One region of the Paenibacillus sp. FSL H8-0175 genome, then DNA from elsewhere that is predicted to be linked to it. Evidence: riboswitches for the same ligand, from Rfam matches in the RefSeq annotation. Region 1 holds a riboswitch; each other region holds the start of a gene.

What was found. A riboswitch is a leader RNA that binds a small molecule or an ion and turns the genes downstream of it on or off. The one in region 1 is predicted to bind thiamine pyrophosphate.
Region 2: linked by a shared signal. The riboswitch ahead of MHH46_RS12900 (ABC transporter ATP-binding protein) and the one ahead of thiC (phosphomethylpyrimidine synthase ThiC) in region 1 are both predicted to bind thiamine pyrophosphate.
Region 3: linked by a shared signal. The riboswitch ahead of MHH46_RS09475 (thiamine phosphate synthase) and the one ahead of thiC (phosphomethylpyrimidine synthase ThiC) in region 1 are both predicted to bind thiamine pyrophosphate.

What each region holds. Positions count from the first base shown of each region.
Region 1 covers NZ_CP150299.1:6,372,562-6,383,296, reverse strand. The annotation lists gene MHH46_RS28260 (helix-turn-helix transcriptional regulator) at 336-554, shown strand; gene MHH46_RS28255 (hypothetical protein) at 538-972, shown strand; gene MHH46_RS28250 (iron chaperone) at 1,031-1,402, shown strand; gene MHH46_RS28245 (aminoglycoside phosphotransferase family protein) at 1,652-2,626, shown strand; gene MHH46_RS28240 (AAA family ATPase) at 2,643-3,164, shown strand; gene MHH46_RS28235 (hypothetical protein) at 3,189-4,052, shown strand; gene MHH46_RS28230 (hypothetical protein) at 4,094-4,594, shown strand; gene MHH46_RS28225 (hypothetical protein) at 4,625-4,777, shown strand; gene MHH46_RS28220 (hypothetical protein) at 4,764-5,033, shown strand; gene MHH46_RS28215 (AraC family transcriptional regulator) at 5,075-5,908, opposite strand; gene MHH46_RS28210 (beta-galactosidase) at 6,079-8,130, shown strand; TPP riboswitch at 8,202-8,310, shown strand; gene thiC (phosphomethylpyrimidine synthase ThiC) at 8,414-10,156, shown strand; gene MHH46_RS28200 (phosphotransferase) at 10,242-10,735, shown strand, end outside.
Region 2 covers NZ_CP150299.1:2,955,283-2,966,017, forward strand. The annotation lists gene MHH46_RS12850 (response regulator transcription factor) at 1-308, shown strand, start outside; gene asd (aspartate-semialdehyde dehydrogenase) at 796-1,881, shown strand; gene MHH46_RS12860 (hypothetical protein) at 2,003-2,401, shown strand; gene MHH46_RS12865 (DUF3934 family protein) at 2,518-2,700, shown strand; gene MHH46_RS12870 (pseudouridine synthase) at 2,810-3,502, shown strand; gene thiE (thiamine phosphate synthase) at 3,483-4,148, opposite strand; gene thiD (bifunctional hydroxymethylpyrimidine kinase/phosphomethylpyrimidine kinase) at 4,129-4,959, opposite strand; gene thiM (hydroxyethylthiazole kinase) at 4,983-5,777, opposite strand; gene MHH46_RS12890 (ABC transporter substrate-binding protein) at 5,819-6,856, opposite strand; gene MHH46_RS12895 (ABC transporter permease) at 6,853-7,629, opposite strand; gene MHH46_RS12900 (ABC transporter ATP-binding protein) at 7,610-8,305, opposite strand; TPP riboswitch at 8,504-8,607, opposite strand; gene MHH46_RS12905 (amino acid ABC transporter substrate-binding protein) at 8,830-9,666, shown strand; gene MHH46_RS12910 (amino acid ABC transporter permease) at 9,720-10,388, shown strand; gene MHH46_RS12915 (amino acid ABC transporter ATP-binding protein) at 10,402-10,735, shown strand, end outside.
Region 3 covers NZ_CP150299.1:2,213,916-2,224,650, forward strand. The annotation lists gene ytvI (sporulation integral membrane protein YtvI) at 1-42, opposite strand, end outside; gene citZ (citrate synthase) at 440-1,552, shown strand; gene icd (NADP-dependent isocitrate dehydrogenase) at 1,700-2,995, shown strand; gene mdh (malate dehydrogenase) at 3,076-4,017, shown strand; gene MHH46_RS09455 (hypothetical protein) at 4,145-4,573, shown strand; gene MHH46_RS09460 (AraC family transcriptional regulator) at 4,651-5,589, opposite strand; gene MHH46_RS09465 (GDSL-type esterase/lipase family protein) at 5,829-7,895, shown strand; gene MHH46_RS09470 (SDR family oxidoreductase) at 8,133-9,008, shown strand; TPP riboswitch at 9,096-9,197, shown strand; gene MHH46_RS09475 (thiamine phosphate synthase) at 9,293-9,916, shown strand; gene thiS (sulfur carrier protein ThiS) at 9,955-10,158, shown strand; gene MHH46_RS09485 (thiazole synthase) at 10,214-10,735, shown strand, end outside.

The DNA.
Region 1 (10,735 bases):
CTGACAATGACACTTTTTTATCCAAAAGGCAAACTTTCGGAGGGTATATTCTTGAGGCAGACTAAGCTAACTGAAGTGTTTTTTTATAAGTTGTCGCCCGTGAAACACTCAACGTCACCCGTACTCCTATTAGGGAGTTAACGAGTGGCGTTTTTTCATGCCCGATTCTACAGATGTAGTATCAACAAGGCGTGCCCTAAATCATTACACCTATAAAGATCACGGGTTAAATTGCAATCAACTTCAGCTGATGGAAAGTTAGCTTTACATGTATAATCCAATGTGTTATTCTTACGGAAAGTTAACTTTCCATAATTGCTTCAGGAGGTAAGATATTGAAAAACAGGCTTGAAGAGATTAGAAAAGAAAAAGGTATTAAACAAGAAGAACTAGCGGATAAATTGGAAGTATCCAGGCAAACGATTGGTTCACTTGAAAATGGCCGGTATAACCCATCCATCATTCTTGCATTTAAGATTGCGCGATTTTTTGAAATGAGTATTGAAGATATTTTCATTTACGAGGAGGAGCTGGGTAATGAAAACGGCGAGTAAATGGGTGCTCTTAACAATTGCAGGTGCTATTATGGTTTATATGGGTGGATTTATTTTAACTGACGAGAAGCTAAAAGGAATTTCCGGTTTGCTCATTGGTGTGGGTTCAGTCCTTGCAGTGCTTGGAGTAGGAAATATGGTGTATTCGTTATGGCTTAATAAGCCCCAGAACAAAATAAAGAATGATGAGAAAGTTAGAATGAGTAAAATTGAGGCTAATGATGAACGGAAAATAAGAATAAGAGAAAAAGCGGGTTGGAAAACTAATATTGTTAACTTTTACATCCTAATGGCTCTAACTGTTGTATTTAGTTTAATGGGAGTAGATCAAACTGTAGTCACTGTGTTATGTGGTGTTTTTGTTTTTCAAATCTCCTTAGGAATCTTCCTATTTAATTATTATGCTAAGAGAATGTAATTGGAATGACGTAACATCAATTAGAATATTCGAAAATATTTTGTTAGGAGAGAATGACATGGAAGTATTTGCAGAATATTTAGCGCAGATTGATAACCCGCAACATAGGGAAAGAATGGAAGAGGTTTTAGCTTGGGTAGCTGGAAAATTTACTGATTTAAAGCCAAAAGTTGCGTGGAATCAGCCTATGTTTACCGATCACGATACTTTTATTATTGGTTTTAGTGTATCCAAACATCATTTGGCGGTTGCCCCTGAAATTGCAGGAATTAATCGTTTTTCTGATGAAATTGTGCAGGCAGGTTATGATCACACCAAGCAGTTGTTACGCATCCGGTGGGAAAGTCCAGTTGATTTCTCATTACTTGAAAAAATGATCGAGTTTAATATTTTGGATAAGGCAGACTGTTCAACTTTTTGGCGGAAATAAAACGTATTATTTAGCGTTTAATTCATTTTAAGCAAATTTATATGTGGAAGCACCGGAAGACAAGTCACTTTTTATATGTGATTTGTCTTTTTATTTGAATTCTCAGCACGAAATATTCAATATTTTGGAAGGTGGATGGAATGTTGGAAGCGAATTTATACACGTTAGTTCAACCTGATGAATGATGAAAAATGGAAGTGAGACAAATGGCTGCTGTAGGCGAGAGCTAATTCAGATTGGAGGATGAAAATGCCACTAAACGATGATCAACTATTAGAGCTATTAAGAGGTCAGGGTATTCCTGAGATTCTTGAGATTAAAAGAACAAAACAAGAAATACGCAATCGAGCAGCACTCAATAAAATAGAAGTGTATACGAAAGACAATAAGGTTTTGTCGTTATTAGAGAAAATTACGAAGTCAGATCATATCCCATTTGAAAATACTATTTACAATCATTACTCTACCAAGGATGTATCCGTTCCGAGAGTCTTTTTTAATAAATATGATACAGTTGGACAAGAAGGGATATTGTTGATGGAAGATCTGACCCCGACACATAACAATTTAGCTGACTGGGAAGTACCTATTGAATCTGATAAATTAGCAAACATTATTGATGTGATCGCACAGTTTCATTCTGCTTCTTGGGAGACAAGCGAGTTAGCTCATCCCGAGCATTTGAAAAGTATAGAGCATTATTTAAAGCATATTTCGTATTTGGAGAGAGATTATCTGGCTTTTAGAAAGCACCAGACTTATAACCTTGGGGAAGAACAGTTTAGTATTTACGAGAAGTGTTTACTTAGCTTGCGTGAAAATGCCCAGAAACATATTAGTCGTATCTCCAGATATCAAAATACAACATGCATCCATGGTGATCTAAATGTTGGCAATTTATTATATCCGATGTTCAGCAGTTCAAGGCCGTGCATCATTGATCTTGAAGCAGTGAAGGTTGGGCTTTGTACCGAGGATCTCGTTATGTTATTTATCCACGATTTGTTTCATGGCAGTGAGGAGACTACACGTATTTTTGATCTGTATTTTCATTCAATTAACAATAAAATCAGGAGCGCATACACGTACACACAATTTGTGGAGGACGTTAGATTATCGATTATGGAAGGAATCTTTTTTCCAATAAAGTTATTTGTCCATGAAGGAATTAAGGATGAGGAGCTTATATGGAAATCGATATATGCTTATAAGAATCTATTCTGAAAGGAAGTGGCCCTCGTTGTTTTTTCTTCAGATGTCTGGATACCCCGGATCAGGGAAGTCTTCATTAGCCAGAGTAATAGCGCAGCATACTTCTGCTGTTATTCTTGATCACGACATTGTAAAGTCTTCTCTTATGGAATCACTTGGAGCAAACATTGGGTTCAAGGAAGTTGGAAAAATTTCGTATGACATTGAATGGGCTTTGATAGATTTCCACTTATCTCAAGGTCATAATGTTATACTCGATAGCCCTTGTTTATACTCTGAAATGATAGAGAGAGGATTGAATCTGACCCGGAAATATAATGTGGAATATAAATATGTAGAATGTCTATTAAATGACTATGATGAGCTCAATAATAGACTGCGAAATAGAAAAAGAATGATTAGCCAGATTGAAAGAGTGCCTTCTGAAGAGACATTGCTAAAAACTATTGAAAATGCTAAAAAGCCATCTAATGTCAGAATACATATTGTTAATACAAAGGAACCGATTGAATCCTATATTAAAAGTGTCATTGAATACTTAAATACTTAGCCTAAATTTTGAGGAGGGGAACAGATGGATTTTGAGAAAGCAGCCCATTTCATTTGGACACATGGCAGATTATTAGAAAGAAGGGTTTTTGAATATATTTTCCACGGTGGATCAATGAGCAATGTTGTGACTTCACTAACAGCCTACCAAAACGAAGATGGTGGGTTTGGAAATGCAATAGAGCCGGATTTACGGGTACCCGGTAGTCAGCCACTTTTCATGGAATTTGCACTACGTTTTTTATATGACTGTAACATAAAAGACGAAGAACTTTCTCAAAAAGCATGTGATTATATTTCAAAGCATGCTGATTTAAAAAAAGGGATTCCAACAATATTTCCTTCATCAGCAAACTATCCAAGAGCAGAACATTGGAGTAACCCTCTTTCTACAGAGCCATCATTTAGCAGACTTACTGGTCTTGTCGGGCTTCTTAAGTGGCAAGGGATAGAACATTCCTGGCTTGATAAGGCGACAGAAATTTGTTTGGAAGATATTCACGCACAAGCATATGACGATGCGCATACAATTTTGACTGCATTTTATTTATTGGAAAGCTTACCTCAATCGGATTTTATCAAAGGATTATTTCAAAAATTATCTAAGGAGCTTATTACTGCCAACTTCTTTTGTATGGATGCCGCATCCCACAGTTATGGACTCTCTCCTCTAGAATTTTCGCCATCACCCACTTCTTACTGTAGCAGCATATTTTCTGATGAAACCATTCTTGATCACTTAAAAGTATTAGAACACCAACAGGATGATGATGGAGGATGGCAGATAACATGGGAGCCTCCCGGTGAAACAGCGAGGTTGGAATGGAGAGCCTATAAGACGCTAAAGAGTTTGATGATACTAAATTCATACAACAAGATTAATCTATGAGGCTATTGCGGAGATAATAAACAATCCAAGGAGAGGAACCTATGAACAAATTAAAGGTAATCATAGTTCCGTTATTCTTAATCTTTTTATTTGGATGTAGTAAGGAGCAAATTAGCGATAATTCAAAAAAAGAATATAGCAAAGCTGAACAATTTATTACCGATATGGGCTATCTGATCATTAGTAATGAAGGAATTGTTTCTGAATATTTATTAGATAAAAAACTGCTGACGGAAATGCCATACATACAATATTGGAGTGTTCAAAGTGTTGATCCAATCAATTATATAGGCAAGGAAATAACTACAAGTAAGTTCATCGTTAAAAACCACCCCTTAGATAATGAGAAGGATAATACAAAAAAACAAACCCTGATTTTTCTGCTAGAAGCAGACGATGAAGTGATAGGAGGTTATAGTTTTCCTGATTTCGCTGAATTACATATGGGCTGGGTTTATACCATTGATGGGAATACACTCGAAGAATTGACCGGAGAAGCTTTCCCGAAATGGTCTAAGGAGTGGAATTTAAGATATAAATAATGGCTGGGGAGTATTTATAAAGGAGCAGATATGAAAAAACTAATCCTAGTGCTTGTAGCTGTGGTTATTATTTCGAATGCGATATGGAGTTATTTATATTTCAATAAAGAGGTCGAAACAAATTTAAACACTGGTGTTCAAGTATATACACTTAAGGGTACAGGGATACATGGGATGTTTTAGATTACAAAATAATAATAAGGATGAAACAGTTCTTGTAAATGAAGCTAGGTCAACGGATGGACCCGTTTCAATATTAAGTAACACTGATATCGCGTCTATAACAGGTCCGTATTCGTATGACGAATTAAATAAAAATAGACAAAATTATGAAAATACCACTTTATCTATTACATGGAATGATAATGAAGGGGAGATTCATTCCGAAACAATAAGTTTAGATATTGAGAGTGAAATTTCTCTTAAGGATGATCTTTAAGGGTGATAAATCCAAGAGACTAAGATTGAATCGAAGATCCTCTACGCCCCAAAAGCCTGCCGGTACTTCACAGGAGACATGCCTTCAAACCTTCTGAACACTTTAATGAAATAGCTGGACTGGGCAAAACCGGACTGAGTAGCAACCTGAGCAATGGAGAGTCCTGTGGAAACTAGTAAAAGCTTGGCTTTAGCCAGCCGACAATCGGTTAAATAACGGTTAGGTGTTTTACCCATAACCACCCGGAACAGCCTTAGAAAATGATAGCTGCTGTACCCGGTCAATCTTGCCATCGATTCCAGAGACCAAGGGCTGGCACATTCGACATGAATGATATCTGCAGCACTGCGGATGGACTGCCTAACCTCGTGCGGTACTGAGCCGTGAAGCGGCTCGGAGTTCTGCAGCAATTTTACTAGAAGCTCATACAGCAGAGCAGATAGTCTTGGCTCGCTACGGGTCACGTAGGAAGCGCTTAGTATATACATTTCCTCGAATAGTTCGTCCAGCTTAGCATCCAAATCAAAAGTGAACAGGTATGCACGAGACTGGTCCACTTCTTCTAATAAGGGAAGGACAATTTCAGTGTTAAAATGAACCCAGCGGACATCCCAAGGCTCGCCTGGGTCAGAGCCGTATTGCTGATAAGCCCCTTTAGGGTACAGAAAACCTCGTCCTCTACTCATCGGAATACGTTCGCCCTCATGGAATACATAACCCTCCCCACCAAAGATCAAATGCAGGTTATAACTCCCCAGAAAACCTTCGCTTCTTCTCTCTGTATGTTGTGGAAAGTGAGTGTAATGTCCCAAAAATTCAGGATAACAGACATATTTCGAAAAAGCCGGTGTCGGCAAATACCATTGTTTCTTCATGTTTGGCAGCACCCGTTTCTGTAGCGCAACAGAGCGCAAGTTGGATTAAGGCAATGAACGCAAGATTGTTATATGATAGCAATATTTTGTTATATAAGACCTCTTATCATTGATACTACAATAGAATTATAAAATATTGAAAGCATATTTTTAATACTTTGGAGGTAATGATGAAGAAACCTGTCGCAACTGAAAAATTCGAGCTTGGCGTCTGTTATTATCCGGAGCACTGGCCAGAAAACATGTGGGAGGACGATTATCGCCGGATGCGTGAACTCGGCTTTACGATCATTCGGATGGGGGAGTTTGCTTGGTCTATTTTTGAACCGGCAGAAGGGCAGTTTCAGTTCGGGCTCTTTGATCGGGCGATTGATCTAGCACATAAATATGGTCTTCAGGTTGTACTTGGTACTCCGACGGCGACGCCTCCAGCTTGGTTGACTGATAAGTATCCCGAAGTTTTAAATGTTACCTACGAAGGTGTTACACTTCAGCATGGCATGCGCCGTCATTATAATTACAGCAGTCCTAAATACCGGGAACTGTGTGCACGTATTGCAGAACAAATGGCTGAACATTACGGCAATCATCCGGGTGTAGTTGGCTGGCAAATTGATAATGAGCTCAACTGTGAGATCAGTGAATTTTATTCGGAGAGTGACCATAAGGCTTTCCGGGAATGGCTACAGCAGAAATATGTTACACTTGAGCATTTGAACGAGGCTTGGGGAACTGTTTTTTGGAATCAAAGCTATAGTGACTGGTCTCAGGTCTATCTTCCACGTCCGACTCCAGTACCGAAGCAACCCAATCCTCATCAGGCATTGGATGAAAAACGGTTTATTTCGGACAATACAATTTCTTTTGCCAAAAACCAAGCGGATATCATCCGTAAACTTGCCCCTAAGCAGTGGGTAACCACGAACGGTCTGTTCGGGCATCTCGATAGCCATGAAATGACGGATGAACTGTTGGATTTCTTCAGCTATGATTCCTATCCTCAGTTCTCTACTATTTTTTATGACCCGAATGAGCGGAATCCGCTGAATGATAGAGGCTGGGGACTGTCGTTATCTGTTGTTCGTTCGATATCCCCGAATTTCTGCATTATGGAGCAGCAGTCGGGCCCGGGTGGCTGGGTGAACCGGATGGATATGCCTTCTCCAAAGCCCGGGCAGATGCGGTTATGGACTTATCAGTCGATCGCTCATGGAGCAGATATGGTGTTATATTTCCGCTGGCGGACAGCTACGATGGGCAATGAAATTTATTGGCATGGAATCAATGACTATCATAATCAGCCTAACCGGAGAGTGCGGGAAGCGGGGCAGATCGGTCAGGAGCTGGCAGCAGCAGGTCATGCGTTTGTCGGTACTCGTAATCAGGCTAACATTGCTATTGTTCGTGATTATGACAATGAGTGGGATGGAGAATACGATGTTTGGCATGGCCCGTTTATGTGGAAGAGCAATAAGGAGTGGTACAAGGCGCTTCAGCGGAAGCATATCCCGAATGAAGTACTCTATTTACGCAAAAAAACAACGCTGGAGGAGCTTGCAAGGTACGACGTGCTTATCTATCCTCACCCAGCGATTATGACAGATGAGACAGCAGCACTGCTGGATGAATATGTTCAGCAAGGCGGCAAACTGATCTTCGGCTGTAGAACCGGCTATAAGGATGAGCGCGGTCAATGTTATATGCGTCCTTTCCCAGGTGCTGCTAAGGATCTATGCGGGATCACAGTTGAAGAATTCACAATGGTTAAGGGCAGTCGTCAGCCAACAACAATTAGCTGGTCGGGCGTGACTGAAGTCGTTACAGGAGCAGATGACTTTAATGATATTCTCAAAATAGAGGAAGCTTCGGTTGAAGTGATGGCGGTTTACGCCTCTGATTATTATGCGGGAAAACCGGCGGTAACTAGAAATCGTCGCGGCAAGGGTGAGGTTTGGTATTACGGAGCCGTATTTAATGAACAGGCAGCGGCTGAGATCATAAATTTAATTGATCTACAATCGCCAGCAGATTGGCTGGAGCTCCCAGAAGAGGTAGAACTGCAAGTCCGTACCGGAGCTTCTTCCAGTTATGCTTTTTTGCTTAATTATAGTGAGACTCCTGTCACGATCCATCTTCATGAGACCAAAACAGATTTACTGAGCGGCACAACATTGTCGGGCGAGGTTCTTCTGGAAGGATTTGGGGTATTGGTGTTAAACTAACGTATACATTGATCTCACATTTGAGTAGATTTGGATAATTCTCTCTTTTCGGTTATACTTTGAAGTAGCAATTATATAGTCACGGGAGCTTGGTGGAACCAGGCTGAGAGGATAGTTATAACTATCGACCGTCAAACCTGATCTGGATAATGCCAGCGGAGGAAATGGAGCTCTATTTCTATTTGTCTACTCTAAGGCCGCATCTTATACAGATGTGGCCTTTTCTATGTGTGGGGAGTAGACCGTCTCCGCTTGATCAAATCACCTTATAGGAGGAATTGAGATGACAAGCGAATTGAACAACGATCCAATCAATCTATCAGCTTTTCCAGCAAGTCAAAAAGTGTATGTAAAGGGTTCACGGCCTGATATTCAGGTGCCTATGCGGGAGATCTCACTTAGTCCAACTGCGGGCATAGACGGCGAAGAGGAGAATGCCCCAATTCATGTCTATGACACAAGCGGGGCTTACACGGATGCTAATATTCATACTGATATTCGTCAGGGGTTAGAGCCCAATCGTCTAAGCTGGATTGAGGAACGAGGGGATGCGGAAGCGTACGAAGGAAGAACCGTGAAGCCTGAAGATAACGGGAATGCAACGGGAAAAGCTGTGGCGGAAGTGTTTCCAGCGCTCCATAGAAAACCTTTGCGAGCGAAAAAGGGGCGTAATGTCTCTCAAATGCATTATGCACGCAAAGGGATTATTACTTCGGAAATGGAATACGTTGCGATTCGTGAGAATGTGGCACCGGAATTTGTAAGAGATGAAGTAGCCCGCGGCCGCGCCATCATTCCAGCGAATATCAATCATCCAGAGAGTGAACCAATGATTATTGGACGCAATTTTTTAGTGAAGATCAATGCCAATATAGGAAATTCCGCAGTATCCTCATCCATAGAGGAAGAGGTAGAGAAGATGAGATGGGCCACCCGCTGGGGTGCAGATAATATAATGGATCTCTCAACAGGTAAAAACATTCATACGACACGCGAGTGGATCATCCGTAATTCTCCTGTTCCTATTGGAACGGTGCCTATCTATCAAGCGTTGGAAAAAGTGAATGGGAAAGCGGAAGATTTAACGTGGGAAGTATACCGTGATACGCTCATTGAGCAAGCGGAGCAAGGGGTTGATTATTTTACCATTCATGCGGGGGTTCTGCTTCGTTATATCCCGTTGACTGCACAACGTATGACAGGCATTGTTTCAAGAGGTGGCTCCATCATGGCGGCATGGTGTCTTGCGCATCATCAAGAGAACTTTTTATATACACATTTTGAAGAGATATGTGAAATCATGAAGCTGTACGATGTTTCTTTTTCCCTAGGCGATGGATTACGTCCGGGTTCGATTGCTGATGCGAATGATGAAGCACAATTTGCCGAGTTAGAGACGTTAGGTGAATTAACAGCTATAGCTTGGAGTCATGATGTACAGGTGATGGTAGAGGGTCCAGGACATGTGCCGATGCACTTGATTAAAGAGAATATGGATAAGCAACTTGAAACTTGTAACGAAGCCCCTTTTTATACATTAGGTCCACTGACTACAGATATTGCGCCTGGTTATGATCATATTACCTCTGCTATAGGTGCAGCGATGATTGGTTGGTTCGGTACAGCTATGTTATGTTACGTAACTCCGAAGGAACATCTTGGCCTGCCTAATAAGGAAGATGTACGTATAGGGGTCATTACTTATAAAATAGCGGCTCATGCCGCAGATTTGGCGAAAGGGCATAAAGGAGCACAAGACCGGGATAATGCTCTTTCGAAAGCCCGTTTTGAATTTCGTTGGCGTGATCAATTTCATTTATCGTTAGATCCTGAGCGAGCGCTCGAATATCATGATGAGACATTGCCTGCGGAAGGCGCTAAAACAGCTCATTTCTGTTCCATGTGCGGGCCGAAATTTTGCAGTATGAAGATCTCTCATAATATCCGGAATACGACGAGAATTGAATCAGGAATGCAAGAGAAGGCGCAAGAGTTTCTCCAAGGCGGGAGCCTCATTTATAGATAACTTTTTCTGCTAAAAAGAAATATCTAAAAGAAGTCGTCATTGGCGGCTTCTTCTTTTATACTTTGAATAGATAGGAGTTGATGAAATGGAAGCGATTCGTTCAGAGGAAGCCATTTTAGAGGATTTAAGTAATAGTTTCTATCATTTTTTTGGATTGAAAGTCCTTCATGCTACCCCAATAAAACGTGGCTGGTTAAATCTTAAATGGAAAATCATAACGGAATCAGGACCATTTCTACTTAAACAATACAACAAAAAAAGATATAAATTGTATAATCCAGAAGAACTGAGCTTCGCCTTTTCTCAACAGAAAAGATTGTATCTACAGGGACTCCCATGTCCCGGATTGTTGGCTTATAACCATAAAGTTTTACTGGAATCAGATATGGGAGAGACGTTTATGGTTATGGAATATTGTGAAGGGCGTGTCATAGAGCCGGGCAAAATTAACATCCTTCAAATGTTTGATTTGGGTCGTGCCACAGGTAAAATGCATCGTTTATTAAATGATGGGACCCTTAGTTTGAAAAGAACCCCACAATTTATTCCCCAAAGCCCTGAGGAACGTTTAGAACATTG
Region 2 (10,735 bases), 3.4 Mb from region 1:
ATTTGCTGAAAGACAGTCCTAGCGAAGAACTGGCACTTTCGATACGTAATGTGATGGCAGGCCGACGCATGTATGCACCGGAGCTAATGGATGAAGCCTACAGCGGTGAAGTAAATCCTCTGACTCAGCGGGAGAAGGAAGTACTTGGACTCATTGCCGACGGTAAAAATACAAAAGAGATCGCCAGCCAGTTGTACATTACCACGGGAACAGTCCGGAATTACATCTCAGTTATTCTAGATAAGCTGGATGTAGGTAACCGCATCGAGGCAATCACTCGATTTAAGGAAAAAGGTTGGTTTAAGTGAGCGGGGGAAAGAAACGCTTAGTTGGTTGAAGCAGCTTGTAAACGCGAATAGCAGAGCGCTGATTGCTGATCGCTAATTGCTGATCGCTGATTGCTGATCGCTGATTGCCGATTGCTGATTTATACTCACCAATCGCAAATAGATGTATTTCCTACAACTATATGCTATAAAATGCTCTGCAGATGCGATTTAGTTGCATTTCTTACATCTAAAAGTTCACTTAGAGGGCATTTCCATTATTTTTCGGGGAAATAGTTGTAGAGAATGCAGTTAAAGAGTTGTCTAAGCAGAAAATAGACTTATAATTGTACTGAGTGCAGCTATTTCTTTTATTAGCATTAGTGAAATTCAATATAATCCGCTAAAAATAAAATTTTTAATGTTATTTTGATGTTAACACTCGCCAAATGTTCCCGCGCCGTATATCATTAATTATCGGCCTATTATCCACAATAGGACAGTTAATCAAAAGGAAGTGTATTTTCTGATGTCAAGAAAGCTAAGAGCCGGCATAGTTGGCGGCACAGGTATGGTAGGACAACGTTTTATTGCCCTTCTAGAGAATCATCCTTGGTTTGAAGTAACTGCGATTGCTGCCAGTGCTAGATCTGCTGGAAAAACGTATGAAGAATCGGCCAAGGGCAGATGGAAGTTATCTACTCCAATGCCTGAGAACGTAAAGAATATTATGGTCCAAGATGCTTCTAAGGTAGAAGAAGTAGCTGCGGATGTAGATTTGATCTTTTGTGCTGTAGACATGAAAAAAGATGAGATTAAAGCGCTCGAAGAAGCTTATGCGCGCACCGGAACGCCAGTAATCTCCAATAACTCAGCGCATCGCTGGACGCCTGACGTGCCTATGGTCATTCCTGAGATTAATCCGGAGCATCTTGAGGTTATTGCACAGCAAAGAAAACGTCTGGGAACAGAGACAGGTTTCATTGCGGTTAAACCTAACTGCTCCATTCAAAGTTATGTGCCTGCACTTCATGCGCTCAAAGACTTTAATCCTTCTAAAGTGGTGGTCACTACCTATCAAGCGATTTCTGGTGCAGGAAAGACTTTTGCAGATTGGCCAGAAATGCTGGACAACGTGATTCCTTATATCGGTGGCGAAGAAGAGAAAAGCGAGCAAGAGCCATTGCGGATCTGGGGAAGCGTTGAAGAAGAGGGTATCGTAAAGAGTGAAGCGCCAACGATTACTTCGCAGTGTATCCGTGTGCCTGTAGCGGATGGACATATGGCTGCTGTATTTGTTTCTTTTGAGAAAAAACCGTCCAAAGAAGAGATTCTGAATCTCTGGAAGAGTTTTAAAGGACGTCCTCAGGAGCTTGAACTGCCTAGCGCACCTAAACAGTTCATTACCTATTTTGAAGAGGACAATCGTCCACAGACCAAGCTGGATCGTGATATCGAGAACGGAATGGGCGTATCGACGGGCAGACTCCGGGAAGATGCCCTCTATGATTACAAATTCGTAGGTCTCTCCCATAACACCTTGCGCGGAGCAGCTGGCGGTGCTGTGCTGATCGCTGAGCTTCTGAAAGCAGAAGGTTATATTCAACCGAAATAAGTCCATGCATGAGCTGCAAAGCTGATGTGAATAGACACCTCAACAAAGCTTAGTCTTTGGTGGGGTGTTTTTATTTTAATTTTGAATTTGGTAAAATAAGTTATGGAAGGAGAGGATGCCATTGAATAAATATTTATTAGCTTTTATATGGTTACCATTAATCCTGTTTACAAGCGGTTGTACATCGTCAGCTCAAGAGGAACAAGAGTATGGAGTGTCCTCTATAAATGCCGAAATTCCTATTCCGAAGAATGCCAAAGAAATCGTAGTGATAACAAATTCAAATAACCCTAATATAAAAATTGGAGCAAAGTACGAGTTGGATAATATAGGGGGAGTACAAGGTCTTTATCGGCCTGACGGCTATTTTAATAAATTAAACGATGCTGGATGGATAGAGCTGGAGGACAAGCGGTTAGGACATGTGCAATTTTTTGAAAAAAAGGACACCGTCATCGCCATCGAAATACATCAGGATACCTTTGATATTCATGAAATGAATAAAGATGCTAAATTCTAAACAGTGGCTAATAAGATGAAGCATTTGTTATTACTTAAACAGAAAGGTTGAGAGTGTGGTAAGATAGGTAAAGTGTATAAACTATACGAATTCTGAATGACTGACGGAGTGATATAATGGGTGCAAAAAGTAAAGGTGGCGGCACAGGCAGAGGTACGGGGAGTAAAGGCTGGACACGCTGGAACAAAACAGCAAAACCAGTTAAACCTGCTAAAAGTGATCCAACGATGGGTCCAGGTGCTAAAGGTGCAAGTGGAAGCAAGGGCAGTAACGTGAAAAAAAGCGGAAGCACCAAATAGCTCCCTTAAACTGGGTTATTCCTGAAGGTTAACATCTGATTTTGATCGTTAAAATCAGGTGTTTTTTTATGACCAGATGTAAGTATATAGAGAGAAAGTAGGATCAGCAGTGAGAATCGATAAATATATAAGCGAAACAGGCTTTTGTTCCAGAAGGGAAACCAAGCGATTAATTGCAGCAGGTCGAATCGCTGTGAACGGCATTGTCTGTGAGGCGAACATTCTTATAGAGCCAGAGGATATCGTATGGATCGATGGGGAGCCGATAACAAGCAGTAAAGGGGAGCCAGTGTATCTCGCTTTGAATAAGCCGATAGGCATTACCTGTACAGCAGCCCCACATGTGGCTGGGAACATTATTGATTTTGTAGGGTATCCTTCACGGATCTTTGCGATCGGCAGATTAGATAAAAACTCGGAAGGCCTCATTTTGTTAACCAACGATGGAGAGATCGTAAATAAAATGATGCGTTCCGAGAATGGGCATGAAAAAGAATATGTAGTTCATGTAGACAAACCGGTTACGTCAGAATTCTTACAAGCGATGTCTAGCGGCGTGAACATTCTTGGAGTCACAACGAAACCTTGTGAGGTCTATCGGATTACAGAATGTCAGTTTAGAATTATCCTAACTCAAGGTCTCAATCTGCAAATACGCAGAATGTGCAAGGAGTTAGGATATAGAGTACTAAAGCTGGAGCGCATAAGAATTATGAATATTACATTAGACGGCTTGGAGCTGGGACAATGGCGGCATTTAAGCAGTGAAGAGCTGTATGAGCTTATGTCCCGCTTAAACTGACTTTGTCAACAAAGCCTCTGGCAGTTGTGGTAATATCTTCAGCTCCGGCAATCGCTGAGATAACAGAAATCCCATCCGCACCAGCTGTTAATACTGGTGCAAAATTTTGCAGCGTGATTCCCCCAATGCCAACCAATGGGATGGTAATGCCTTTATTTCTTAGTTCTTCAATCATCGCAGTGCCTTGAACAGCTTTGGCATCCTCCTTGGATGACGTAGGATAAATGGGACCCACGCCCAGATAGTCGGCTCCATCGGCAATCGCCTGCTGAGCTTCAGCGAAGGAGTGAGCGGATACACCAATGATTTTATTCTCTCCAAGTAGCTGGCGGATCGCCAATGCAGGTGTATCCTCCTGTCCTACATGAATTCCGTCCGCATCAAGCGCGATCGCTAAATCAATGTCGTCATTCACGATAAAGGGCACGCCATAGGCATGACAGATCTTTTGAAGTCGTCTGCCAAGATTAAGTCGTGCCTTATCGCTTAAGGATCCGGTACCCTTTTCACGGAATTGAAACATGGTTATGCCTCCAGCAACCGCTTCCTGCAGCACCTTAACAGGAGCTTTACGGCAATTTACGCTGCCCATAATGAAATAGACTTTTAATAGATCTCGCAGATGATCACTGTTCATTCGTTGCACTGTTTATCCCTCGCAGTCTGTTCTGATAAGCAAAATGATTGGTTGGTCCATGCCCAGCCCCTATGCCCAGCTCGTCCTCAATCGCCGCTTGTATAAATGCTTTGGCAGTTTGAATGGCCTCAGCTACGGATTTGCCTTTGGCTAGCTCGGCGGTGACCGCTGCTGAATAGGTGCAGCCTGTACCATGCGTATGTCTGGTCTGAATCCGGCTACTCTCCAATAAGGTATATTCGTGACCATCATATAGAAGATCGGTTACGGCTGTGGTCGAGGTATCATGTCCCCCTTTTAGTACTACATATTTGGAGCCCATGCCATGAATGATTTTGGCTGCTTTTTTGCGTTCTTCTATGGTGGAGATCGTCATCTTTGTGATCATTTCGGCTTCGGGAATATTGGGTGTCGTCACCAATGCTAAGGGCAGCAGATGGCTGATTAAGGATTGAACCGCCTCCTGCAGCAGCAGTGTGGACCCTCCTTTAGCGACCATCACAGGATCAATTACAAGATTAGACCAGCCGTAATACTTAATTTTATCTGCCACAATGCGGATGATGTCGCTGTTAAATAACATCCCGGTCTTTACGGCATCTGGTTGCAGGTCAAGTCCTATAGAATCAAGCTGCTGATTTATAGCTTCCAGAGTCACTGGATAAACCCCTTGGACACCCAGCGTATTCTGCGCTGTCACAGCTGTGAGGACGGACATGCCATAGACAGAAAGCTCTTGAAAGGTTTTTAGATCGGCCTGAATGCCAGCACCACCGCCGCTATCGGAGCCGGCAATGGTTAGAGCTTTGGATATAATCATCGAATTCACTCCTTTGAGGGTCATTAACTGAGCTGTTTGATGCTAGATCTTTCTAAGAAGACTTCTGGCGTGACCCATGTCAGTTGATTTAGAAACTCAACCTGAAAGCTTCCCGGTCCTCGACCAGTTGTTAGTTCAGCGGCGATTTCAGCGGCTACTCCATAGAAGGAGAGGGCTTCCACTGCGGCCTCCAACGAGGCACCACCACTTACCGCGAGAAATGCACCCACAACAGCACTGAGCAAGCAGCCAGTTCCTGTAACCTTCGTGAGAATAGGGTGACCGTTGCTGGCAATATAAGTGTTTTTTCCATTCGTGATCACATCGTCTTTTCCAGTTATGATGACCACACAGCTTAACTTCCTCGCAGCAGCTTCAGCCAAAAGGACTACATCGCCTTCACCTTCGCCAGCATCCACTCCTTTAATGGACCAACTCTCCCCAATCACATTAGCGACTTCAGCCACATTCCCCCGCAGTGCGGTGATTTGCATCTCATTCACTAGTTTTTGAGTGACAGCGGTCCGATAAGAAGTTGCGCCTGCACCTACCGGGTCAAGCACTAGGGGAACCCCGTGTTTATTAGCGGATTTACCAGCGAGCAACATAGATTGAATGGCGTAGTCATTGAGCGTGCCTATATTTAGAACTACAGCAGACGACATAGCGGCGATGTCGATCACTTCTTCGTGGGCATCCGCCATAAAGGGAGAGGCACCCAGCGCCAACAGACCGTTGGCTGAGAAATTGGCTACTACAATATTAGTGATGTTGTGGATCAAGGGGTTGGATTCCCGTACTTTGGCTAAGTAACTCATCATAATTCCTCCTCAAGCTTGTATGAATAACCAACTAAACGTTACAGATTGATAAAAGCTTCTTGTGCTTTAATATCTTCTGGTAGAAGATCGTTGGTGGATAACCACTGCTGAACCTTTTCCCAAGATGTCGGGTCTTGATAACCAAAAGTTTGATCGCCTGCATTCATCAGCGGCAGTAGAATTTCAAGACTTTTTTTCTCAATCTCCTTGTCGAGCGGTGAAGTTGCATCTTCATGTGCAATCAGTAAATCCAGGGCTTGTTCAGGATTCTGCTCCACAAATTCCTGTCCTTTTGTTATGGCATTTAGAAATTTTTTAAAGTAGGCTTCAGAATTTTGCAATCCTTGTTCGCTGGCCACCAGCACAAGCTCATAATAGTCAGGTACTCCGTAATCCGTTGGATTAAGCGAGGTGACCGGATGTCCCTCTTTTTCAAGGATCAGTTGTTCATGGTTGATGAACCCGCCCATTATTGCGTCCACTTGTCCTGTAGAGATCGCAGGGATAAGGTCAAAACCTACATCAATCAGCTTGGCGGATGAAGGATCGCCTCCATCACTCTGGATCATTGTCCGAATCATCGCTTCATAGAGCGGAATGGAGGAATAGCCGATTTGTTTTCCCACGAGCTCTTTGGGACTATGAATACTGCCTGCTTGAGGAACCATCAGATGATTCAGTGGATGCCGCACGATTGCTGCAATCGAACGTACAGGGATTTTCTCGCCGCGTGCCATAAGCACCTGAGGCTGATAGCTGAGCGCTAGATCAATTTGATTCGCTGCTACAAGCTTTAGGGCGTCATTGCTGTCCGCAGGCATTTTGATCTCGACATCCAAACCTTCCTCTTGGAAAAAACCTTGCTGTTGCGCAGCGTATAGAAAGGAATGAACGGCATTGGGATACCAATCAAGCATAATCGTCAGCTTGTGTGACTGTTTATTTTCGGAATTGGAGGAACCGGTTTGGGAGTTGTTATTTAGCTTGTCTGCCTTCCCGCAGCTGCTTAAGAGCAAAAGTGTGCATACTAGAAATACAGAAATAAGTCCTCGTTGTGGTGATTTTAAATGATTCATTGGTTAGATCCTCTTTTCTTTAAAAATAATTGTTCGAGTAAAGCTATCGCCAGAAAAAGCACAACACCAAGCGCAGACAGCAGAAATACAGCCGCGAACATTTCATCGCTCTGCATATTTCCGGCCATTCTGCGGCTGAAGTAACCGAGTCCTTTACTGCCGCCGAGCCATTCCCCGATAGTAGCTCCGATGACGCAGTATACAATGGACAGCTTTAAGCCAGAGAAAAAAGCAGGCAGCGCCAGTGGAATTTGGGTTTTGACAAGCAGCTGCCAGCGGTTTGCACCAAATGTTAATAATAAGTCCTTGTAAGTCTGGCCACTTGTACGAAGTCCATCATATGTACTCACTACAACTGGAAAAAAAGCCGTCAAAAACACCACAGCCACTTTGCTCCACAGCGAATATCCGAACCACATAATAAAAATGGGCGATAGCGCAATTAATGGGACCGTCTGGCTAATGATAAGGAAGGGATAGATGGCCTTTTCTACGGGGCGAAACAGGAACATTCCAATACCCAGCAATACACCAAAAATCACAGAAAGGACAAAACCTATCAGTATCTCCTGCAACGTCGCTAATAAATGCTGTCCAAATAATAATTGCCTGTGCTCGATCAATGCGATGCCAATAGATGAAGGTGCAGGGAGAATAAAGGCTGGAATCAAGTGAAGGCGAACAGCTGACTCCCAGATTACAAGAATGAGCAGTACCAGAAGAAGGAAGGGACCATAGTTGTCTAGATGTTTTTTAAAAGGTATAGGTTGCATGCAATCTTCGCTCCAACTCTGCCCGTAGTGCTATAAACCGGGGTTCATAGTTCATCTTATAATGTCTTGGTTTTGGTAGATCGACAATGATCTCCTGTAATTCGCTGTGCGCACCGCCAGATAATAAATAAATCCGGTCACTGAGCAATAGTGCTTCTTCCAGATCATGAGTGATGAGCATAATCGTCTGATTCAGTTCACCCCATAACTCCAACAGCCAACGGTGTATCTCACGTTTGGTCATGGCATCGAGAGCGCCAAAGGGCTCATCCAGCAGCATAAGGCCACTTCCGCCTCCAGCCACTAAGGTGCGCAGAAATGCGACTCGCTGTTTCATTCCTCCCGAAAGTTCATGGGGATAAGCCTTCTCTACATCTGTTAAGCCGAAGCGGGCCAACATTTCCCGAATCTGAGTGATTGTTTCCTGTTTACTAAATCTGGGCATGATCTCCCAGGGCAAAAGGCAGTTGTCGAGCACTGTTCTCCAAGGCAGCAATAAATCCTGCTGAGGCATATAAGCGATCTGACCTAAACGACTAGCGGTTGAGGGGAGCGTAGGGAGTTTTATTTTTCCATGAGTAGGTTCGAGTAAACCGGCAACCGTTTTGAAAAATGTGCTTTTCCCGCATCCGCTAGCACCTACTACGGAGACGAATTCCCCTTGCCTGATATCCATGGATAGTTTTGCGAATACAGGGGGTTGTTCAGTTTCCGGAAAAGAGTAGGTTAGGCCTTGAATAGATAAAATGGTCGTGATGATCTAACCTCCTAATATTTTTGTGGAGCGCCTAAACAAATAAAGACCCATCCATTTCCAGAGGAAATGAATGGGTCAAAAAGTTCATTCTGCATAATAACACTTAACATGCTTGATGAAAATTCTGCTCCACTTCCCTCCGCTGGTATGATCCAGATCAGGTTCCAAGGGTCCGGAGCTTAAAGCTCCGTCTCAGTCGGCCGACTCCCCTAGTGAAATAACAGGTCCATATTAATTTGTTTATAAATATACCATATCTTTCTGAGAAGTAAAGAGAGAAAGAAGTGAAGGATTAATCCAAGATTGGGTAAGATATAAGTAGAAATCTAGTTAATATTACAATTCCGATGTACATAATCGGAAAAAAGTATTGACGATCATGTGATGGCAGTGTACTATTCAATTTACCGGAAAAAAACCGGATAGAGAGAGGGGATTTAATAATGAAAAAATGGAGTTTAACTATTATATTGGCGTTAACCGTGGTCCTTGTAGCGGCTTGCGGCAATAATTCGAATACCAATACGGCTGCTGAACCAACAGCTGGAACGAATGGTGGAGCAGCATCTTCAGCGCAAAACAGTTTGGAGGCTGTGAAGGCCAGCGGCAAATTGCGGATAGGTACAGAAGGGACTTATGCACCTTTTACTTATCATGACACTGCGGGGAAATTGACGGGTTTTGACGTGGAAATTGCCGAAGAAGTAGCCAAACGTTTAGGTGTTGAAGCAGAATTTTTTGAAACTCAGTGGGATGGTATTTTTGCTGGGATGGATGCGAAACGGTTTGATGTCATTTTTAATGAAGTTTCCATTAACGAAGATCGCAAAGTGAAATATGATTTCTCTGAACCCTATATTGTATCCAAGGCAGTATTGATCGTGAGCGAAAACAATGAGGATATTAAGACCTTTGCTGATCTAAAGGGTAAAAAAGCCGGACAATCCCTGACCAGTAACTTATCCGACATCGCTCGTGAGAACGGTGCTGAAATCGTAGCTACGGACGGTTTCAATCAAGCGATGGATCTGCTGACTTCGGGACGTATTGATGCAACTGTGAATGATGGCTTGTCTTATCTGGATCTGAAAAAACAAAAACCAGATGCAAAAATTAAAGTGGTTGATGAGATTCCTGAAGGCTCACAAAGTGCTGCGGTATTCCTGAAAGGCAATGATGAGCTGGTGAATGCGGTCAGTGATGCGATTAAAGAGATGAAAAGTGATGGAACGTACTTGAAAATTTCCGAGAAATACTTTGGAGCTGACGTTTCAAAATAATACAAGGCTAGCAAGGCTAATTAAGCCTAGAAGCTAAAAAGGATGTCTGAATAATGGATGACCGCAAAATACAAATTTTCTTAGATACACTGCTACCCCTGCTTAAAGCCGGGGTGGCTTTTACCATTCCGTTGGCGCTACTTTCCTTTGTGCTTGGATTGATTTTGGCGATCCTAACCGCGTTGGCACGTCTTTCACCGTGGGTAATTCCGAAGCTAATCGCCCGTTTTTATGTATGGGTCATTCGGGGAACCCCGTTGTTAGTGCAGCTATTTATTATATTTTATGGTTTGCCGGCTGTTGGTATTGTACTCGACCCTTTCATTGCCGCCACCATTGGATTTACCCTTAGCGTAGGGGCTTATTCATCGGAAATCGTACGCGCTGCTATCCTGTCGATACATAAAGGCCAGTGGGAAGCTGCCTTCTCAGTCGGGATGACTCGTGGGCAGGCTCTGCGCCGCGTAATTCTGCCACAAGCTGCACGCGTTTCTGTACCGCCGTTATCCAATTCTTTTATTAGCTTGGTCAAAGATACATCGCTTGCAGCGATCATCACCTATACGGAGATGTTTAGAACTGCTCAGCAGGTAGCCTCTACCACTTATGAGCCTCTGTTGGTATACTCCGAAGCAGGATTGTTTTATTTAGTGTTCTGTTCTGTGCTGTCGGCGCTGCAAAATTACTTGGAGAAACGACTCGATCGTTACTCTGCGACCTAAAGGAGAGATACTTGTGATTGAAATCATTAATTTGCATAAATCCTTCGGCGCACTCCAAGTGTTAAAGGGTATTGATCTGAAAATGGAGCATGGAAAGGTACTTGTCATTATTGGGCCATCCGGCTCCGGAAAAACTACACTGCTGCGCTGTTTTAATCTGTTGGAAATCCCGGATCAAGGCAGCCTGTCACTCGGGGATATCACCATCAATTTTACAGATCATAAGAAAATTCCTCAGAATTCCGTATTAGCTCTTCGGCAGAAAACAGGGATGGTCTTTCAATCGTATAATTTATTTCCGCATATGACTGCGCTAGGCAATGTGATGGAGGGACAGGTAACTGTCT
Region 3 (10,735 bases), 3.0 Mb from region 1:
CCACAGGCCGCGCAGCAGTCTTTTTAATGCTAATCGGTCCATACGAAGATCTACACCTCCTTCATTCCTGCGGATGCAGGGGAATAAAAGCTCGTCTTCATATATATTCATAGAACCTATTTAAAGACTAGGAAACGGGATAAATATTGGGCTGAACCGGATGCTATAAACTAAAATCTCAACTGTGAATCAAGGGTTTAGAAGTTTTTTTCTATCTCTGTGATAAAATCATTTGATGCGCAGCAAAGCTTCCACATTGTTCACATAACCGACAAAATCCAGTATGATGAATAAAGATTCGATTACGAAAGTCAGACAACATCCTCGCCGGATATGTCCTTGAACTGCACTCCTTAGATTTTTCAATGCTTTAAATTGGAAATGTTTACATGAAACCGAGAATGCTTTTTATACCTTGTTGGCAAAGGAGAGATATGCTATGACAGCTACCAAAGGCTTGGAAGGTATCGTTGCAACAACTTCATCCATTAGCTCTATTGTGGATGGGGTACTCACTTACCGTGGTTATGATATTGATGATCTCGCAGAAAATGCTACCTTCGAAGAAACCGCTTATTTATTGTGGTTTGGCAGTCTACCAACAACACCAGAGCTGGAAGCGCTCAAACGGGATTTCAGTGCTTTCGCACGGATTCCTGAGCCAGTCATCGAGCAAATGAAGCTCTATCCAAAAGACACCAACACCATGGCAGCATTGCGGACTGCTGTATCAAGCCTTGCTCTCTATGATGAAGCGGCTGACGATATGAGCAGAGAAGCTAACGAGATTAAAGCAGTAAAACTACAGGCACAGCTCCCGACGGTTGTGGCGGCCCTATCGCGTATTCGCAAAGGTCTGGAACCTGTGGCTCCTAAAGAAGGCGTCTCGATTGCCGAGAACTTCCTGTATATGTTATGGGGAAAAGAGCCTGACAGTGTATCTGTTAAAGCGCTTGATACCGCACTTGTGCTTCATGCGGACCATGAGCTGAATGCTTCAACTTTTGCAGGCAGAGTTACGGTTGCAACCTTGTCCGATATTTATTCCGGCGTGACCTCCGCTATCGGCGCACTAAAGGGTCCACTTCACGGTGGGGCGAATGAAGCCGTTATGAAGATGCTTGAAGAGATCGGAAGTTTGGAAGCGGTTGAACCTTATATTCGTAAGAAGCTGGATAACCGCGAGAAGATCATGGGCTTCGGCCATAGAGTATACAAAAATGGTGATCCACGTGCTAAACACCTGATGAAAATGTCACTTGAACTTGGCACAATGAAAAATGATACTACGCTGTATGATATGTCCGTAAATATCGAGGAATTGATTACCGGACAAAAGGGACTTAAACCGAATGTTGATTTCTATTCGGCATCAGTTTATACACAGCTGGGTATTGAACGTGAGCTGTTCACTCCTATCTTTGCAATTAGCCGGACTTCAGGCTGGACTGCACATATTCTGGAGCAATATACAGATAACCGTATTATCCGGCCACGTGCAGAATACACAGGTATGATTGAACAGAAATACGTTCCAGTAGACGAAAGATAGAAGGGCAGCCTTGCGGGCTGCTCCTAAAGTTTAGTAGAATGAACCCTAGAATATATGCAATAATGCATATTCATACGTAGAGAGTTTTGTTCGAGGCTTGTCCATGAGAAATTAAATCCCACAAAACTTTAGGAGGAATACACTCAAATGTTGAAACTAGAAAAATTCGATCTGCCAACAGAAGGCGAACAAATCACAATTAAAGATGGTAAACTGCAGGTTCCTAATCATCCAATCATTCCTTTTATCGAGGGTGACGGCACAGGCCGTGATATTTGGAAGGCTTCCAAACGCGTACTTGATGCAGCAGTAACTAAAGCTTATGGCGGCACAAAGCAAATCGCTTGGTATGAAGTTTTTGCTGGCGAAAAAGCCTTCAATACATATGGCGAATGGCTGCCAAATGATACTTTGGAGGCAATCCGTGAATATTTTGTAGCTATTAAAGGTCCACTTACGACTCCAATCGGAGGCGGTATTCGTTCATTGAACGTAGCTTTGCGTCAAGAGTTGGATTTGTACGTATGTCTGCGTCCAGTTCGTTATTTCGAAGGGGTTCCTTCTCCTGTTAAACGTCCTGAGCTGGTGGATATGGTTATTTTCCGTGAGAATACGGAGGATATTTATGCAGGGATTGAATATCAAGAAGGTTCTGCTGAAGTGAAGAAAGTCATCGAATTCCTGCAAAAAGAGATGGGAGTTAACAAAATCCGTTTCCCTGAAACTTCTGGTATTGGTATCAAACCAGTATCCTCCGAAGGTTCGAAACGTTTAGTGCGTGCTGCTATTGAATATGCGATCAAACACGGACGCAAGAGCGTAACGCTTGTGCACAAAGGAAACATCATGAAGTTCACTGAAGGTGCCTTCAAAAACTGGGGTTATGAAGTTGCTGAGCAAGAGTTCGGAGATAAGGTCTTCACTTGGAATCAATACGATGTGATTAAAGAACGTGAAGGTGAAGCTGCTGCCAATGCTGCTCAGAAGGATGCTGAAGCTGCGGGCAAAATTATCATCAAGGATGCCATTGCGGATATCGCATTGCAACAAGTTCTGACTCGTCCGACTGATTTTGATGTTATTGCTACCTTGAACCTGAATGGGGATTACCTGTCTGACGCGCTTGCTGCGCAAATCGGCGGTATCGGTATCGCTCCTGGAGCGAACATTAACTATATTTCTGGACATGCGATTTTTGAAGCCACTCATGGCACCGCACCTAAATATGCAGACAAAGATGTTGTGAACCCTGGTTCCGTGATTCTGTCCGGCGTAATGTTGCTGGAGCATCTGGGTTGGCAGGAAGCAGCAGATCTGATTTATAAAGGTATGGAAACAGCTATTAATAACAAAACCGTGACTTATGACTTTGCCCGCCTGATGGAAGGCGCAACTGAACTGAAATGCTCTGCATTTGCCGACGAGATTATTAATCACCTCTAAGATAGGCTGGCTCAACCAACTGAATATATTGAAGTTTAGCTAATACAAGCTATACCGACACCGTTCTAGGAGGAGAATCCTTGGCAATCAAACGTTATAAAATTACAGTTGTAGGTGCCGGTTTTACTGGGGCTACTACAGCTCTTATGCTTGCTCAAAAGGAGCTTGGTGACGTTGTGCTGCTTGATATCCCACAAATGGAGAACACAACCAAGGGGAAGGCACTAGATATGCTGGAAGCAGGTCCTGTACAGAAATTTGACAGTCAAATTACAGGAACCTCAAGCTATGAAGATGCTGCGGATTCAGATATTGTAATCATCACTGCAGGGATTGCCCGTAAACCTGGAATGAGTCGCGATGATCTCGTGAACACCAATGCAGGTATTGTGAAGTCGGTATGCGAGAACATAAAACGTGTAGCACCAGATTCCATTGTAATCATTCTGAGCAATCCAGTTGACGCTATGACCTATGCGGCATTTAATGCGCTGGGTTTTCCGAAGAGTCGCGTAATTGGACAATCCGGAGTGCTGGATACAGCCCGTTATAACACGTTTATTGCACAAGAGCTGAAGGTATCTGTTGAAGATGTACGTGGTTTCGTATTAGGCGGACACGGCGATGATATGGTACCGCTCGTAAGGTATTCCAGTGTCGGTGGCATTCCAATTGATACATTGATATCTGCGGAGCGTATTGATGAGATTGTGCAACGTACACGTGTAGGTGGCGGAGAGATTGTTAACCTCTTAGGAAATGGTAGTGCTTATTATGCACCAGCGGCTTCTTTAGTTCAGATGGCGGAAGCTATCTTGAAGGACAAAAAACGGATCATTCCGGTTATCGCTTTGCTCGAAGGAGAATATGGCTACGATAACCTGTTCATGGGTGTTCCGGCGTTACTTGGTGCCAATGGTATTGAGAAAATTTTTGAACTCGAGCTTACAGCTGAGGAAAAAGCGGCTTTAGATAAGTCTGCTGAATCCGTGCGTAGCGTAACAGCTGTGCTAACTGTATAGATTGTGACAGAGGTATGAAGAAACCCCCATTTTGTTCACTTAAAATGGGGGTTTCCTTTTCTTCTCAAGCAATAATGGGTATAATTAAATGTAACTATTATCACAGTTAAATCGGAGGAGATATGTTATGGATTGGAACGTGTTGTTTTTCTTACATATGATCGGAACCTTGGCACTTGGCTTCTACCTTGTGCTACCCTTCATCCTAGGACGTGCAGAGAAACTGTCGTCTGGGGCTAAAGAAGGAACGTTAAGTGCAGTAACCGGATTTAATCGTTTTGCGCAGTATGGATTGGTGATCCAACTCCTTACAGGCGGTTATATGATGACCAAAGGTGATTATTCAGTAGCGTGGATGATTATTGTTGTTGTGTTATTGCTAGCGATGTTTGCACTTGGCGGTATTATGAGCAAGCCTTTGCGTCTTGCAGCAGCTGGAATTCGTGAGAACCGCGACGTTAGCGCAGAGACTGGAAAATTGCGCACACTTAGTGCACTGCTTACGGTGTCATTGCTACTAATGGTATTCTTCATGGTGTTTAACGATATAGTTTAATCTATAGCGAATTATACCCGCCTCCGTAATGGAGAGCGGGTTTTTCGTATGTTCCGGTAATTTATCTTCATAAAACGTTAATCCCTGATAGGATTCGTATAAGATTTCGGCCGGTAATTTAACGGAGAAACACCCGTCCATCGTTTGAATTGTCGGCTGAAGTGGCTCTGGGAAGCAAACCCGAGTTGTTCAGAAATCCTCTGTATTTTTAAATCGGTATGAAGCAGCAAATGTTTTGACTTCTTTAATCTTAGGTTAGTTATGTACTGCCTAGGAGATATCTTATATATCTTTGTAAACAACTTATGGCACTGCACCCGACTTAAGCAAAGCTGCTCAGCAATCAAATTAACCGTGAGCTCCGGCAAATGAATATTGGCTGCAATATATTTTTCGATCTGATGAGCAGTTTCCACCTCGTACAAAGAGTTTGCTTGTCGCGCTGTGTTGGAATTCTCCGAATTCGAGAGCTGTACATCAATGAGTTCAGTCAAAATCATCAGGATGATCGCTTGCAAACGAAGCCTTTCTTTTACAAGAATCATTTCTTCAATTTCCTCGGGAAATCCAGTGGAGGCTGTCGTGGCGAGAATATTGTTCTTAATAAATTCATCCAAATGTTCCAGTTGGTGATTTAATCCCGAATGCTGCATTTGCTGGTTATTCCATTTCTGTACAGCCTGAGACTGAAACCATTCACGAAACTTTAAATCGTCAATATCGAAATGAAAGGAGAGGTAGATATAGTTGCTCAGGCCAGAATTAACTACATAATGACGTAAGCCAGGCGGAATAATTAACCAATCTCCTTTACCAAAGGCAATGGAACTTCCTTCTACATATTGATGGGAGTTGCCGTCGTAGCAATACAATAGTTCGAAGATTTTGTGATGATGATCAGGGTATGTCCACCCAGGTTCTGCTACACGATAATGAACACCGATCAGCTGCAGTGTACTTATAATGTTCGGAAAGCTGACTTTGTAAGCGATAGGAGTTCTCCTCCTTAGGATCAATAGGGATGTTCTTAATTATATCAAGGATACCTATACATATGACCATTTTGCAGTGTGAGCCGTTGATCATTCCATGGTTTTCGTTACAAAAGGTCAAAAAAAAGAATGAAATCATCATTTGAATTACTTTAGAGAACAGGGATAATGGAGGGACCTAGGGAAGTATTTCGAGAAACGGAAGGAAGTGTAATGAAGTGAGAAAGCTGTGTAGGAATATACTAATCTTATCTTCTTTACTTATGGCTTCATTGACTCTTACTCACGGTAAAACAGAGGCATCCCTATTAAAAGATGGGGCAGAGAGGCAACCTCCAACCCAAATTGCAAGCGTATACAAGTTCAATTTTACAAACCAAGTTAAAACAGGATATCAATCCGTTAGGTATGATCCTAATCGCGGTGCACAATTGTATGACTCATCTTTAGGTTATGGTTTTGTTCAAGAGACCAACGCTTTACCCGCCAGAGAAGTGCACACCGACTCAATTACATCCGATGGAACAGGTTTTTTCATCACAGAACCTATTTTTTTTGCTGAACCTAAATCTGAGAAAGATAATTATAACAACTACGGAATGGCGTTTCGAATGGATGCTCCCCCTGGAACCTACAACGTATATGTAAAAACGACTTCTGACGCAGAGGATGGGATCGTGTCAGTATCCGGAATGCAGACCAGCCGCTTGTTGAAAAGTGGACATTGGGACGCTGCAAAGCTTGTACCCGTCAAGCATACGGCTGTAGCCAAAGGGAAAGAGTGGACTTATACGTATGTAAACGGCCGTGACCATATAGATATTGAGATCGAACCGAACAAAGTGAACACAGCTGTGGGGATTGAGGAGATCATACTGGAACCGATTTTGCCTCAGCATAGAGCAGTTGGAGCTCTTCCGAATTTATTTATACTTGGAGATTCTACGGTCAAGTCCTACACCTTCGACGAAGCACCAATGAGTGGTTGGGGCCAGATTATTGGCAGTATGTTTAATCAACATAAATTGAGTGTAACTAACTATTCCATGGGGGGACGCTCGTTTAAAAATGCCTATACAGAAGGTCGACTGAACGACATTTTACTGAATGGCAGCATTGGGGATTATGTGTTTATTCAATTCGGACACAATGATGAGAGCGCAGATGAGTTCAGACGTTACGGCAGAGGTTCGACAGAAGCAATGTATGAAAATTACCTTAAAGAAGTCTATCTCCCTGCGATTCAAGCCCGGGGTATGATACCAGTACTGGTAACCCCAATGTCCAGAATTAAAGGGAATGCAAGTCCGGGATATATCTATGAAAATTCTTTTAAATCAAGAAAGTTTGTAGATATTCTTAAACGGGTCGCAGATGAATCTGGAGTTACACTTATTGACCTTAACTCGGAAAGTCTGAAATATTATAACGAGATCGGTGTAGAAGCAATAACAGCCCTCTTCATGTCAATTGAAGCCGGAGAAACGCCAGGCAAAACAAATGACGGAAGTTACGCTAACGGGCATCCTTCAAAGAAAGTCGATGGGACTCATTTTAAAGAAGCGCTCGCCAAACAATTTTCACGGATGATTGTCACGGAGCTTGTAGAGAAAGGTGCTACTGGCGATTCTACTGCTGCCTCCATTACTCCTTACCTTAAAGGGAACGTTAAGCATGCGGCACTAACAGGGAACTGGGGTAAGATTTTTCCGGAAATAACGAATGATACGACGACTGGGGAAGCTGCTTATTACCGTAATCAAATTGAAAAATTAATCCAGCTGGGAGTAATGGGCAAAGACCGTCAAGGGAATTTTAATCCGGATACGGAGATGACAGTTGCTGAATTCACACGCAGTATTTCTAAGTTAATGAAAGTGGAAAGATCTGATGTTGCCTATTATCCGAAAGGTAAGCTGTCACGTGAATCGATGGGTGCTATTCTCTATGATGTTTACCAAGTAAAGTTTGCTAATAAACCTAAGTACATGACTGATTATAACGGCACAGCAGTAGTGCCAGGAGATCCTGGCTATGATTCGAATTTGGAGCCAGGAGCTAGAGGTGCGATGTACTATCCTCTTGTATCCTGGACGCAGCTTGTTGATACAGCGGACATTTCTCCTTATTTAATTTCAAAAGTGAAAAGTGCATATGAATTAGGACTCATTAGATCTGAAGTGGGGATTGCCAGAGGCGAAATGGTCAATGGGACAGAACTAGAACCTAAAGCTATAGTGACCCGGGAGAAAGCGGCCAAAGCTCTGTACTTTATGTGGGTGCTGGAACATGAAGTGAATGCAGAAAATCATGTTTCTTCTCTAAAATAGTCAGGGTGAACAATTCAAGGCACAGCAGCGATGCTGTGTCTATTTGTATGCAGTGAATTCCTCTCCACTTACAGCAGTATATCTCTCACGGTTGTTTATATCTACTTTCATTGTGGTAAGTAAGATTCGTAAAGCGATTTAAGAAAATGACAAACCCAGCGTATAAACGTGCATAGTTGTGCCATCCTAAGACGATCAGTTAACTATCAATTTGCTTAACGAGAGGAGATAGGGAAGATGTCAGGCAACAATAAACAAGCTACAAAAAAAACCTTACCCCCACAGGAGCAGCATCATCAGCCAGGGATTGAGAGTGAAATGACGCCGCTGCCCAAATACGAGCCGGCAAATTATAAAGCAGCAGGTAAACTGCAAGACAAGGCGGCGTTAATTACCGGTGGAGACAGCGGAATTGGGCGTGCAGTTGCTGTGCTTTTTGCTAAAGAAGGCGCTGATGTAGTCATTTCATATCTTAATGAACACTCAGATGCAGAGGAAACTAAACGTCAGGTCGAGCAGGAAGGCCGCAAATGTATCCTAATTCCAGGTGATATCGGTGACGAGAAATTCTGTAAGGATCTTATTAAACAGACGGTGGAGGGCTTAGGAAAGCTTGATATTCTCATCAATAACGCGGCAGAGCAACATCCGCAAGCTAAGATCGAGGATATTACTTCCGAGCAGCTTGAGCGTACTTTCCGTACGAATATATTTGCGATGTTCTATTTAACAAAAGCAGCTATGCCTCATTTAAAAGCAGGATCTACAATTATAAATACAACTTCAATTACCGCTTATCGCGGAAGCCCGCAGCTGCTGGACTATTCATCAACTAAAGGAGCTATTCTTAGCTTCACACGATCCTTGTCCACGAATCTGGCAGAGAAGGGCATACGGGTAAACGGTGTTGCACCAGGTCCAATCTGGACACCGCTGATTCCCTCTACCTTTGATGCAAAACAGGTTAGCGAGTTTGGAGGTACACAGCCTATGAAACGGCCTGGACAACCAGAAGAGCTGGCACCAGCCTATGTATATCTGGCCTCTGACGATTCCAGTTATGTGACTGGACAGGTTATTCATGTAAATGGTGGCGAGGTAGTAAACGGTTAGATCAGTACAGCTAATGTGAATAAATGGGTGTATTTCAATAAAAAAATATGTTACTATAAACCACGTTAGCATTTTAAAATTGTATATTTATGTCACTAGGGGTGCCGATTGGCTGAGACGGAATGGATTTCCGGACCCTTTGAACCTGATCTGGTTAAGACCAGCGTAGGGAAGTGGAGAACGAATTTCTGTTGTCGGGCTATTTGTAGTGCCGTCTATATACAGATTCTGACTGCCTTCCTTACGGGGGGCAGTTTTTTTGTTTTTTACTGACCTACAGGGAAGTGAGAGAGGAGATCGTGATGTTGCAAGCTGAGATCCATCTAATATCAGACGGCAAGCTACAGCTGAGACATTTTGTTGAACTAGCTGTCACGGTGCAGACATGGGTCGATTATATTCACCTGAGAGATAAGCAATGTCCTGCATGCGAACTGCTCGCTGCGGCACAGCAGCTGTTGGCTGCCGGTATGCCCGCTACCAAACTGATAATCAACGACCGGATAGATGTAGCATTGGCAGCTGGTGCCGCGGGGGTTCAGTTGGCTTGGCACAGTCTGAGTCCGGTTACAGCCCGGCGAATTGCACCTCAGCTTCGGCTGGGGAGATCGGTTCATTCTCCGGAAGAAGCGGCGAATGCCTCAGAGCAGGGAGCTGATTATTGCTTGTTTGGTCATGTATTTCCCTCGGATAGCAAGTTAGGGCTGCCCGCACGTGGGTTAGAGCTGCTTGCAGAAACGGTGAAGACCAGCTCTATTCCTGTAATTGCGATTGGCGGAATTAGCCCCGCTAATGCGGCGCAGATCATTAGACAAGGTGCGGCAGGAGTTGCTGTGATGTCCGGTATTTGCGGAGCGGATGATCCTTATGAGGCCGCCAAAGCTATTCATAAGGCGGTTCATTCATAGCCTGGAGGTAACAGCATGGGCGAAGGGGGTGATTCAGAATGAAGCTGTTGATTAACGGGAAATCCGCAGAGTGTTCTGGTGGTATTCAAACTATAGCTGATTTGATCAGTCTTCCTGAGTGGTCGGGTCGTCTGATGATCATTGAGCTGAATGGAGAAATTGTCAGTAAGGAGAATTATGAAAGTACTGCTCTGAGCGAGGATGATCGTTTGGAACTGGTGCACTTTGTTGGTGGGGGTTGAGATGGAGCGGTATAGAATTTTGAGAAATTTATACGAACCAAAGGGAGGTAATTTCATGCATGACCCGTTACATATTGGCGGCATCGAATTAACCAGTAGATTATTTATCGGAACCGGAAAATATAGCCGGAATACGTTGATCCCCGAAGTGATCGCAAGCTCTGGTTCTCAGGTGATTACTGTAGCGCTTCGCCGAGTGGACCCGCAAGGTGGAGCAGAAAATATCATGAACCATATTCCCGGCCACATGACTCTTCTGCCTAATACCTCAGGAGCGCGTACAGCGGAAGAGGCAGTCCGTATTGCAAGATTAGCAAGAGCTGCGGGACTGGGGAACTGGGTCAAGATCGAAGTGATCAATGATCAGAAATACCTGCTTCCAGATAATCTGGAGACCATACGAGCTACAGAGATTTTAGCAGCGGAGGGTTTTGTAGTACTGCCTTATATGAGTCCGGACCTTTCGGCTGCTTTACGTCTGAGAGATGCCGGTGCTGCTGCTGTGATGCCGCTTGGTGCGCCGATCGGGACGAATCGCGGCCTGCGCACTAAGGAGCTTGTGCGTATTCTTATTGAA